Regions from separate parts of the Amycolatopsis panacis genome, predicted to be linked through region 2. Evidence: riboswitches for the same ligand, from Rfam matches in the RefSeq annotation. Region 2 holds a riboswitch; each other region holds the start of a gene.

Region 1 (3,264 bases), on a different contig from region 2:
AGAAGCCGTTCTCGTGACCGGGCACGGTCAGGTCGCGGCCGTCCACCACCAGCTCGGCGCCCTCCGCCACGCCGATGCGGACATAGTCCCGGGCACGCTGCGCGGCCGCGGCGGTGACCAGCGGCCCGAAGTCGGACGTCTCGTCCAGCGCCGGGCCGACCTTCAGGTCCCGCACCCGTTCGGCGAGCCGCTCGACGAGTGCGTCCGCAGTGGCCTCGCCGACCGGGACGGCGACCGAGATCGCCATGCACCGCTCCCCCGCGGACCCGTAACCTGCCCCGACCAACGCGTCCACGACCTGGTCGAGATCGGCATCGGGCATCACGATCATGTGGTTCTTCGCGCCGCCGAAGCACTGCGCCCGCTTGCCGTGCGCGGCCGCGGTGGAGTACACGTACTGCGCGATGTCGGACGAGCCGACGAAGCCGACCGCCTGCACCCGGGGCTCGGTCAGGAGCGCGTCGACCGCCTCCTTGTCGCCGTTGACCACCGAGAACACGCCCGGCGGCAGACCGGCCTTGAGGAACAGCTCAGCCAGCCGCAGCGGCACGGACGGGTCCCGCTCGGAGGGCTTGAGCACGAACGCGTTGCCGCAGGCTATCGCCGGCGCGGCCTTCCACAGCGGGATCATCGCCGGGAAGTTGAACGGAGTGATCCCGGCGACGACGCCGAGCGGCTGCCGCATCGAGTAGACGTCGATACCGGTGCCCGCGCTGTCGCTGTATTCGCCCTTGAGCAGGTGCGGGATACCGAGGGCGAACTCGACCACGTCGAGCCCGCGCTGGATGTCGCCGTGCGCGTCGGCGACGGTCTTGCCGTGCTCGGAGGAGAGCAGCCGCGCGAGGCTGTCCTGGCCGTGGCGCACCAGGTCGAGGAAGCGCATCAGCACCCGGGCGCGGCGCTGCGGGTTCCACCGCGCCCATTCCCGCTGCCCTTCGACGGCGATGTCCACCGCGGCGGTGACCTCGTCGACGGAGGCCAGCGGGACCCGTGCCTGCACCGCGCCGGTGCTGGGGTCGAAGACGTCGGAGAACCGCCCGGAGGTGCCGGGGATCGGCTTGCCGCCGATGAAGTGGGTGAGTTCGGGGATCATGGTCAGCCTTTCGGAAAGCACGCAGGAGGAGGCCGGGGCGCACGGCAGCGAGCCGCGACGACCGGCAGGGCGCAGGCACCGGATGACGAGCGCGGTCACCCCGCATCGGGGACCGCACACCACTGCCCCGGCGCCGATCGGCCCCGGTCACAGCGCACGGCCCCGGCACGCCAGGCACCGGGCACGCCACCGCTACCGCGCCTGCCGGACGGGCGCGGCGGGGCTACCGGGGCACCTGGGGTGGACCGGCGGCTTTCGCGCAGGCAGGAAGAATCCGCATGCGTTCTGCTCCATCCTCGTGGACGAACACGGACGTCCACGGCCGGTATCCTGGCTCCCGGATCTGCGGCGCCCCGGCCTTCCCGGCTCGCGCCAGTGGCCTTGCTTCGGGGACCGCTCCCCGGTCACAGTGGCGGGACCGCGCCGGATTCGCACCGGACTTCCCTGCACCGTGGACCTTGGTCACACCCTAAAGTAGGAAGTCCTACTATGTCGAGAGTGGCGCAGCCCTCATCGCGCGGTCACCGGACAGCAGGGTGACGTCGTAACGCAGCCGTTCGGCCGCGCCGAGGAAAACCCTATACGGCAACACCAGCGCGCCCGCGTAGTAGTTCGCCAGCCCGATGCGCAGCAGCCGCCGGGCGGTCTCGTCGCCGAACCCGGCCCGCTCGGCCAGCCGCGCGATCTCGTCTCCTGATTCCAGCATCGCCAGCTCGGAGGCGAGCCGGAACGCGGCCTGCCCCGGCCGCAGCGCGGGCGCGAGCCGCAATACCTTGCGGCGGCCGTCGAATTCGTGCCGCCCGGTGCCTCTCCGGGACGCAGCCGCAGATGCGCGGACAGCTCCTCGGCACTGCGGTCGAGTACCGCGACGTGGTTGTTACGGGTGTAAAACCAATCGCGCACCTGTTCGTGCGGCTGCTGCGCGGAAGTCTGGTCCATGCCCTGCTCCGCGGTGAGCGCGGCGATGTTCTCCACCGATTCCCGGTAACGCCGGCGCAGCGCGACCATCACCCGTGCGACGTCGGGCAGTTTCGTGGTCAGCTCATCGACCGCGCCGGGCGAGACCGCTCCGTCCAGAGTGTCGTCCGCGAAGACTTCCCGCACGTCGGCGACGAGACGGGCGGTGTCCTGCGCGGCGAAGAACTCCGCGTCCACCCCGAACCGCTCGGTCAGCTTCAGCAGCACGGCGAGGGTGAGCGGGCGGCCATTGTGCTCCAGCTGGTTGACGTAACCGGGCGAGATGCCGAGCACCCTGGCCAAACGGGCTTGAAGGCTGTGAAGGGTCCCTTCACGGACTCTGAGGCTGTGAAGGGACCCTTCACAGCCTTCAAGCCGGACGGCCGGTGAGGACGCAGTCGCCGCATTTCGGGCCGGCGCGGCCCGGTGCGGCGCGGTAGATCAGGCAGCAGCTGGTGCGGCGGAAGCGGCCGCCGGTCCGGGTGGCCGCACCGGCCAGCGGCGGGGATTGCTCCAGCGTGGCCAGCAGCACCGAGACTGCGTCCGTCCACTCCGGACGCTCGCCGCGGAGCACGACGGCCGCGCCGTTCAACGCCGACGCGAGGTTGCCCTGCCGTACCTTGGCGGCCAGCGAGAACGCCCCCACAGCCCGGTCCAGCCGGGCCATGGGTCCATTGAGGACTCGCTCGGCGAACGCACCGGCCACTTCGGACGGTGCGACCGGCGTGAGGTCGGCGCGCAGCGACAATGGCATCGCCCCGCCGGTCACCGGCTGCCACCACGCGTCCGCGAAATCCGGGACGAGGTGATGCCCGGCCGCGAGCGCCAGCGCGGGCGAACACAGCCGGGCGGCCATCCCGAGGTGCGCCACCGAGGCGGCGACCCGCAGCTCCACGTCACCGCCCCCGGCCGCGAGCGCCGCATGGACCTGCCCGACCCGGTGCCGCAGCGCCGGACCGTCGTCGAGGACCTCGGCCAGCGGCCGCCACAGCCTTGGCGGAGCGGCACCCGGCGGATGCGTTTCCACGGCGAAGAACGGGCCGAGCCCGGCAAGCTGGTTCACGCCCCGGCGACGGCTTCCACCGGACGGCCGCCGTGCAGCACCCGCTCGGCGAGCGGGCCGAACACGAGTGCGATCGTGCCCCAGAGGACCACCTGGGACAGCACCGAGTAGAGCCGGAAGTCGAAGAGCGTGTCCGCCGGGAAGCCCGGGT
Region 2 (3,264 bases):
TCGGTCAGCTCGGTGGCGCCGGCGCGATCGGCCACCGCGGCGCGCGCCGGGGCCAGGTCCACGTCCTCGCCGTCGAGCGCGCGGCCGAGCAGCACCACCTCGTCGACCTTCTGCCGGGCGAACGCGAGCCAGCTCTGCAGCCGCGGTTCGAGCCGAGTCTCCGCGGTCACGTCGTAGGGCACGTGCAGCAGCGAACACGACGTGCTCACGCTGACCCGGGCGGCGGTGCCGGCCAGCCGACGCGCGCACGCGAGCGCGCGGTCCGGATCGGTGCGCCACACGTTGCGCCCGTCCACGACCCCGGCGAGGATCTCCTTGTCGCGCAGCGCGCCTTCCGCCACCACATCGTCCACAAAGGACTCATCGGTGACCAGGTCGACGGCCAGCGCCTCGATCGGGGAGCGGGCGAGCACGCCCAGCGCCCGGCCCAGTTTGCCGAAGTACCCGGCGACCAGCAGCTTCGGCCGGTCGGTCTCCTTCGCCAGCACGTGGTAGGCGCGGGTGAGCGCGTTCAGCTCGGCGGTGCTCCGGTCGGCGGCGAACGCCGGTTCGTCCAGCTGCACCCACTCCACGCCTTCGGTCCGCAGGCGGCGCAGCAGCTCGACGTAGGCGGGCAGCAGCTCGTCGAGCAGTTCGATCGGCTCGAACCCGGGGGTGTCCGCCTTGGCCAGCACCAGGAAAGTGACCGGTCCGACCAGCACCGGCCGCGGGGTGACACCCAGCGCCTTCGCTTCGCGGACCTCGTCGAGCGGGGCGGTGCCGGTCAGCGTGAACCGGCTGTCCGGGCCCAGCTCCGGGACGAGGTAGTGGTAGTTCGTGTCGAACCACTTCGTCATCTCCAGCGCGGGCGCGTCCGGCACCCCGCGGGCGGCGGCGAAGTAGGTGTCCAGCGGGGAAAGGCCCAGCCGGGTGAAACGCCCGGGCAGCGCGCCGAACAGCGCGGCGATGTCGAGCACCTGATCGTAGTGGGAGAACGTGCTCGACGGGATCGAGCCGAGACCGGCGTCGCGCAGAGCGGTCCAGGTCCGCTCGCGCAGCCTCCGCCCGGTCTCCAGCAGGCCGGCCTCGGTGGCCTTGCCCGCCCAGTAGGCCTCCAGTGCTCGTTTGAGCTCCCGGTCCGGCCCGATCCTCGGATGACCGAGGACAGTGGTGCCCAGGGTGTTCAGGGTGTTCAGGGTGTTCACAGCTGTGCATCCTCACGTGCTCGCCGGATGAGCCCGGGCACGCGGGAGCCGTGCTTCGGTCGCGCCTTGTCCCACGAGGCCCGGACTCACGCACGCCTTCGGCGCGCGTACCACGGGCAGGTCTTCGGACTCGTGGGCGTACCGCTCGTGCCTACCGGCCGTCGCTTCCCGGGCTCGCGCCCAGTGCTGTACCGCTCTCGCGGTGACGGCTTCCGTTCCCACATACCGCTGCGGGGCAGTCCCGGATTCACACCGGGTTCCCTGTTGCCTCCCCAGTGCGCGGCCGCGCCGCAAAGAGGCTCGGCCACGTCCTGGCGAACCAGTGGCGTGGCCGAGCCTAGCGGGTCGTGGCCGGAGACGGCACAAGTCGTACTCGATTCCCGGAGTGCGGGATCAGTCCCAGTCCAGCGCGCCGCCCGACTGGTACTCGATGACCCGGGTCTCGAAGAAGTTCTTCTCCTTCTTCAGGTCCATCGCCTCCGACATCCAGGGGAACGGGTTTTCCGTCTCCCCGAAGATCGGCGCCAGCCCGATCTGCTGCGCGCGCCGGTCGGTGATGAAGTGCATGTACTGCTCGCACAGCTGCGCCGAGAGGCCCAGCATGCCCCGCGGCATGGTGTCGCGGGCGTAGGCGACCTCCAGCTCGCAGGCGTCGGTCAGCATCTGCCGGACCTCGGCCTGGAACTGCTCGGTCCACAGGTGCGGATTCTCGATCTTGATCTGGTTGATGCAGTCGATACCGAAGTTCAGGTGGATCGACTCGTCCCGCAGGATGTACTGGTACTGCTCGGCGATGCCGACCATCTTGTTCCGCCGGCCCAGCGACAGGATCTGCGCGAAACCGGTGTAGAACCACATGCCCTCGAAGATCACGTAGAACGCCACCAGATCGCGCAGAAACGCGGTGTCCGCCTCCGGCGTGCCGGTCTCGAAGTCCGGGTCCTCCAGGTGCTGGGTGTACTTCAGCGCCCAGGCGTCCTTGTCCGAAATGGACGGTACCTCGCGGTACATGTTGAACAGCTCGCCCTCGACCAGGCCGAGGCTCTCGCAGATGTACTGGAAGGTGTGCGTGTGCACGGCCTCCTCGAACGCCTGGCGCAGCAGGTACTGGCGGCACTCCGGGTTGGTGATCTGCCGGTACACCGCGAGCACGATGTTGTTGGCCACCAAGGACTCCGCGGTGGCGAAGAAGCCGAGGTTGCGCTTGAGCATCTGACGCTCGTCGTCGGTCAGGCCGTCGGCGGACTTCCACAGCGCGATGTCGGCCTGCATCGCGACCTCGGTCGGCATCCAGTGGTTGTTGCAGCCGGCCAGGTATTTGTCCCAGGCCCAGCGGTACTTCATCGGCAGCAGCTGGTTCACGTCGGCGCGGGCGTTGATCATCCGCTTGTCGTCGACGTCGATCCGGCCCGCGCCGACCTCGATCCGGCCCAGCCCGGTCGCGTCCGTGCTCTCCACGTTGGTCATGTATCCACTCACCTCAAGCTTCGTGGTCGGGCGTTACTGGCAGGCTTCGCAGTCGGGGTCGTCGATGCGGCAGGCGGCGCCTTCGGTGGCGACGAAGTCCACGTCGTCCACCTTCGGCAGCTCCTTCGATTCCGGCTGCGCGGCGGGCGGGGTGGCCGGGACCGCGGCTGCGGGGCCGGGCGACGGAGCCAGGCCGGCCGACGGCGAAGGAGACGCTGCCGAGACCGGGCCGGCCGACGGCGAAGGGGCCGGGCTCGGCGACGGGACGGGACCAGCCGGCCGGGCCGCTGCCGGGCTCGCCGCGGGGGCGGTGGCGGCGGGGGTGGCCGAGACCGCGTTCAGCTTGCCGTCGGTGCCGCGCAGGGTGCTCTTCTCCACGTGCGTGGCCGAGCGGGCCCGCAGGTAGTACGTGGTCTTGAGCCCCTTGTGCCAGGCATAGCGGTACAGCTCGTCGAGCTTGCGGCCGCTCGGCGCGTCGATGTAGAGGTTCAGCGACTGCGCCTGGTCGATCCACTTCTGGCGCCGCGAACCCGCGTCCACCAGCCACTTCGACTCGATCTCGAACGCGGTCGCGTACAGCGCCTTGAGATCGTCCGGCACGCGGTCGATCTGG
Region 3 (3,264 bases), on a different contig from region 2:
CCTCGGCCGACGCGGGCCGTGGCGGCGAACATAGGCATTCCTTCGTCCGAAACGGGGTACTGCGTTCAGTCTGCCGGTAGGCGCAACCGGTTTTTCACCGCCGTTCCGGGTGGCTGAGCCCGGCGTACCGGGCACTGGGCGCGGGACGGCTGCTGTGCAGCTGGATCGGGGCCACGCAGGCGGTCCGCCGCACCTGTTCCGGGATCGCCGGTGCCGGCCGATCCCGCCGCCGCCACACGAGCCGGGTCGCGGCCGCGCCGAGTACGGCGCCCAGCGTGTTCAGCAGCACGTCGTCGGTCGAGGTGACCCGGCCGTTGTGGAGCACGAACTGGGTCGCCTCGACCAGCACCGACAGGACCAGCGCGAGAAGGGCGATCCGGCGGACCGAGCGCAGCCGGGGCACCCGCAATGGCACCAGCGCGGCCAGCGGCAGCAGCAGGAACAGGTTGCCGAGCACCTGCCACAGCGAGCCTCCGTCGGCGTACGCGTCAGCGAGATCGGCGCCGGGCATCAGATCCAGCGTGCTGCTGTGGCTGTCGCCGACCGGCATCGTGACCAGGATCAGCACCAGCGCGCCGAGCGTCACGATCAGCACGTCCGCCCCGGCGGTCGCGGAGGCGCGGGCCAGGCTGACACCGGCTCTTCGCCGCCGGCGGACGGTGAGCAACGGCCAGCACAGCATCGCGTACGGCAGCGCGATGGCTGTGGCCGGAATGATCCCCCAGAAAGCGCGCAGCAGGGCACCCATGCGCTTCCCTTCTCGAACCCCTCGGCGAACCGCTTGTTTCCTGTTCCAAGGTCACCATCGCGACGCGGGATCCGCCAGACACACAGGGTGACCCGCCCTATTCGGTGAATCCTTCGGTGGCGGGAAACGGGATCCCGTGCATGGGGTGTCCATAGTGGAGCGGAAGAGTCACGCTCCACAAGGGACGATCGAGGTCATCGGCCGGTCAGCGCCCGTACCTGGTCGACGATCCATGCCAGGTGCACACCCCTGCGCACATCACACGGGTGCGTGGAAATTCCGCTGGAAACCATGGCCGCGAAATCATCCAGCAGTGCGGTATACGACTCGGCGGCAGTACCCGACCGGCTAAACCTGCGGTAGCCGTGCTCGCCGTACACCGCGACCTCCGCTACGGTCGGTCGCACCGGCAGCCGCAGGGTGAGCGTCGCGGTGCTGGTCGCCCCGTTCTCGTGGGCCAGCAACACATGCCAGAGATCTTCCGCGCCGCAGTGCGCGGCGAGCACCTCGGTGATCCGGCCGAGCGCGGCGTCGAGCAGATCGAACGCGTGCGGTCCGATGTCCGCGAGTGCACCGCCCGATGGGTCTTGCCGCCACGCCGAACCGGCGTACTGACCGCCGAGCAACGCGCCGGACAGCCAGCGCGCGCCGCCGCCTCGCCAGCCGCCTGCCTGATTGATTCCGTCGAGCCAGTCGCGGGTCTCCGGTGCGAAACGCAGCGTGAGCATCACCAGCGACGCGACTCCGGCTTCGGTGACCGCGTCGGCCAGACGCTGCGCGCCAGGCAGGTCGGCGGCGATCGGCTTCTCCAGGATCAGGTGCTTGCCCGCCGCCGCGGCGCGCGGCGCGATCTCTGCCTGCACCGCCGGCGGCACGGCGAAAGCGATCGCGTCGACCTGGTCGAACAGCTCGTCGATGCTGCCGGCGGCCACGGCGTCGTAGGTCTTCGCGAGCGACTGCGCGGCGTCGGGACGGCGGCTCCACACTGCACTGAGGACGGTGCCCGGATGCTCGGCCAGCCCGGGTGCGTGCACCCTGGCCGCCCACGGTCCGGTTCCGACGAGGCCGACGCGCAGCTGTCCGAATTCCACGTCCGGAAGTGTAGGTGTGGTCGCGGTCGCTTCCGAAGAGCGCCTGAGGTGGGTTAACGTCGACGAGTTCTACGCCACGAACGGGGGAAGCCGGTGGGATTCCGGCGCTGGCCCGCAACCGTGAGCGGCCCCTTCTCGGGGCCGCGAGCCGGATCGCCCGCCGTGGCCCGATCGATGCGAGGTTCATCAGACATGCGGTTCACACACGCGCGCCACTGGGGGCGAGTCCTCGCCGGGTGCGTACTTCTGATCGGTACCGGGCTGAGCGGCGCCGCGCCCGCCTCGGCGACCGTGCCCGGCAAGGGCACCGCCGGGTACTGCCCGGACGAAAACGGGGTCACCGTGATCGTCGACTTCCAGGGTCTCGGCGGGGACCCGCTCATCCGCTGCGCCCCGGGGCCGCAGGAGAACGGGCTCACCGCACTGCAGAACGCCGGGCTGGAGCTGGCCGGTTCGGGCAAGTACGGGCTGGCGCTGCTGTGCAAGATCGAGAACAAGCCCGCGGACCAGTCCTGCACCGGGATGCCGCCGGAGAACGCCACCTGGAGCTTCTGGACCGCCACCAACGGCGGCAAATGGGAGTCGAGCCAGGTCGGCGTGCAGGGCTGGAAGCCGCCCGCGGGCAGTTTCGAGGGCTGGTCCTTCGCGATCGGCAAGTCCTACACCGACTACCCGCCGCCGCGGACCGCCCCGGTGCGCAAGGCGAACGATCCCGCGCCCGCCGCCGCCGAGTCGTCCACTTCGGACAGCGGTTTCCCGTGGGGGCTGGTCGTGGGCATCGTGGTCGTCGTACTGATCGCGGTGGCCGGGGTGGTCACCGCGATCCGGCGCCGGCGTGGCGCGGCCTAGTCCGCGAGCGCTGCATCCCGGCGCGTGGTGGGTGTGGGCGCTCGCGCTCGCGGTCATCGCGAGCCGGACCACGAACCCGCTGCTGCTCGGGCTGGTGCTCGCGGTGGCCGGGTTCGTCGTGGTCGCCCGGCGTGGTGACGCGCCGTGGGCGCTGGCGTTCCGGATGTACGCGCTGGTCGCCGCGGTCATCCTGATCTCGCGAGTGCTGTTCCGGATCCTGATCGGCGGCGAGGACGGCGGGCACGTGCTGTTCACCCTGCCGCGGATTCCGCTGCCCGCCGCGGCTGCCGGGATCGAGCTGCTCGGCCCCACCTCGGCGGAAGAGCTGCTCGGTGGCTTCTACGACGGCCTGCGGCTGGCCACGATCGTGCTCTGCGTCGGCGCCGCGAACGCGCTGGCGAACCCGAAGCGCCTGCTGAAAGCGGTGCCGGCGGCGTTGTACGAAGTGGGTACGGCGGTCACCGTCGCGTTGTCCGTGGCGCCACAGCTGGTGGAAAGCGTGCACCGGGTACGCCGTGCGCGAAGGCTGCGGGCCGGGCGGACCCGTGGCCTGCGTTTCGTGAAGGGGATTTTCGT

What was found. Region 2 has a riboswitch for cobalamin ahead of metE (5-methyltetrahydropteroyltriglutamate--homocysteine S-methyltransferase). Riboswitches for the same ligand answer to the same signal wherever they lie in the genome.
Region 1: linked by a shared signal. The riboswitch ahead of D5S19_RS05330 (CoA-acylating methylmalonate-semialdehyde dehydrogenase) and the one ahead of metE (5-methyltetrahydropteroyltriglutamate--homocysteine S-methyltransferase) in region 2 are both predicted to bind cobalamin.
Region 3: linked by a shared signal. The riboswitch ahead of D5S19_RS29145 (hypothetical protein) and the one ahead of metE (5-methyltetrahydropteroyltriglutamate--homocysteine S-methyltransferase) in region 2 are both predicted to bind cobalamin.

Annotation. Positions count from the first base shown of each region.
Region 1 is NZ_QZFV01000061.1:67,333-70,596, reverse strand. Features, by position in the region: gene D5S19_RS05330 (CoA-acylating methylmalonate-semialdehyde dehydrogenase) at 1-1,093, opposite strand, end outside; cobalamin riboswitch at 1,397-1,580, opposite strand; partial or broken gene D5S19_RS32885 (ImmA/IrrE family metallo-endopeptidase) at 1,581-1,865, opposite strand; partial or broken gene D5S19_RS32880 (hypothetical protein) at 2,294-2,344, opposite strand; gene D5S19_RS05320 ((2Fe-2S)-binding protein) at 2,421-3,113, opposite strand; gene D5S19_RS05315 (CbtA family protein) at 3,110-3,264, opposite strand, start outside.
Region 2 is NZ_QZFV01000109.1:158,212-161,475, forward strand. Features, by position in the region: gene metE (5-methyltetrahydropteroyltriglutamate--homocysteine S-methyltransferase) at 1-1,166, opposite strand, end outside; cobalamin riboswitch at 1,301-1,484, opposite strand; gene D5S19_RS23895 (ribonucleotide-diphosphate reductase subunit beta) at 1,578-2,651, opposite strand; gene D5S19_RS23900 (ribonucleoside-diphosphate reductase subunit alpha) at 2,685-3,264, opposite strand, start outside.
Region 3 is NZ_QZFV01000140.1:5,472-8,735, reverse strand. Features, by position in the region: gene D5S19_RS29155 (VanZ family protein) at 95-748, opposite strand; gene D5S19_RS29150 (Gfo/Idh/MocA family protein) at 943-1,839, opposite strand; cobalamin riboswitch at 1,873-2,014, shown strand; gene D5S19_RS29145 (hypothetical protein) at 2,032-2,688, shown strand; gene D5S19_RS29140 (CbiQ family ECF transporter T component) at 2,675-3,264, shown strand, end outside.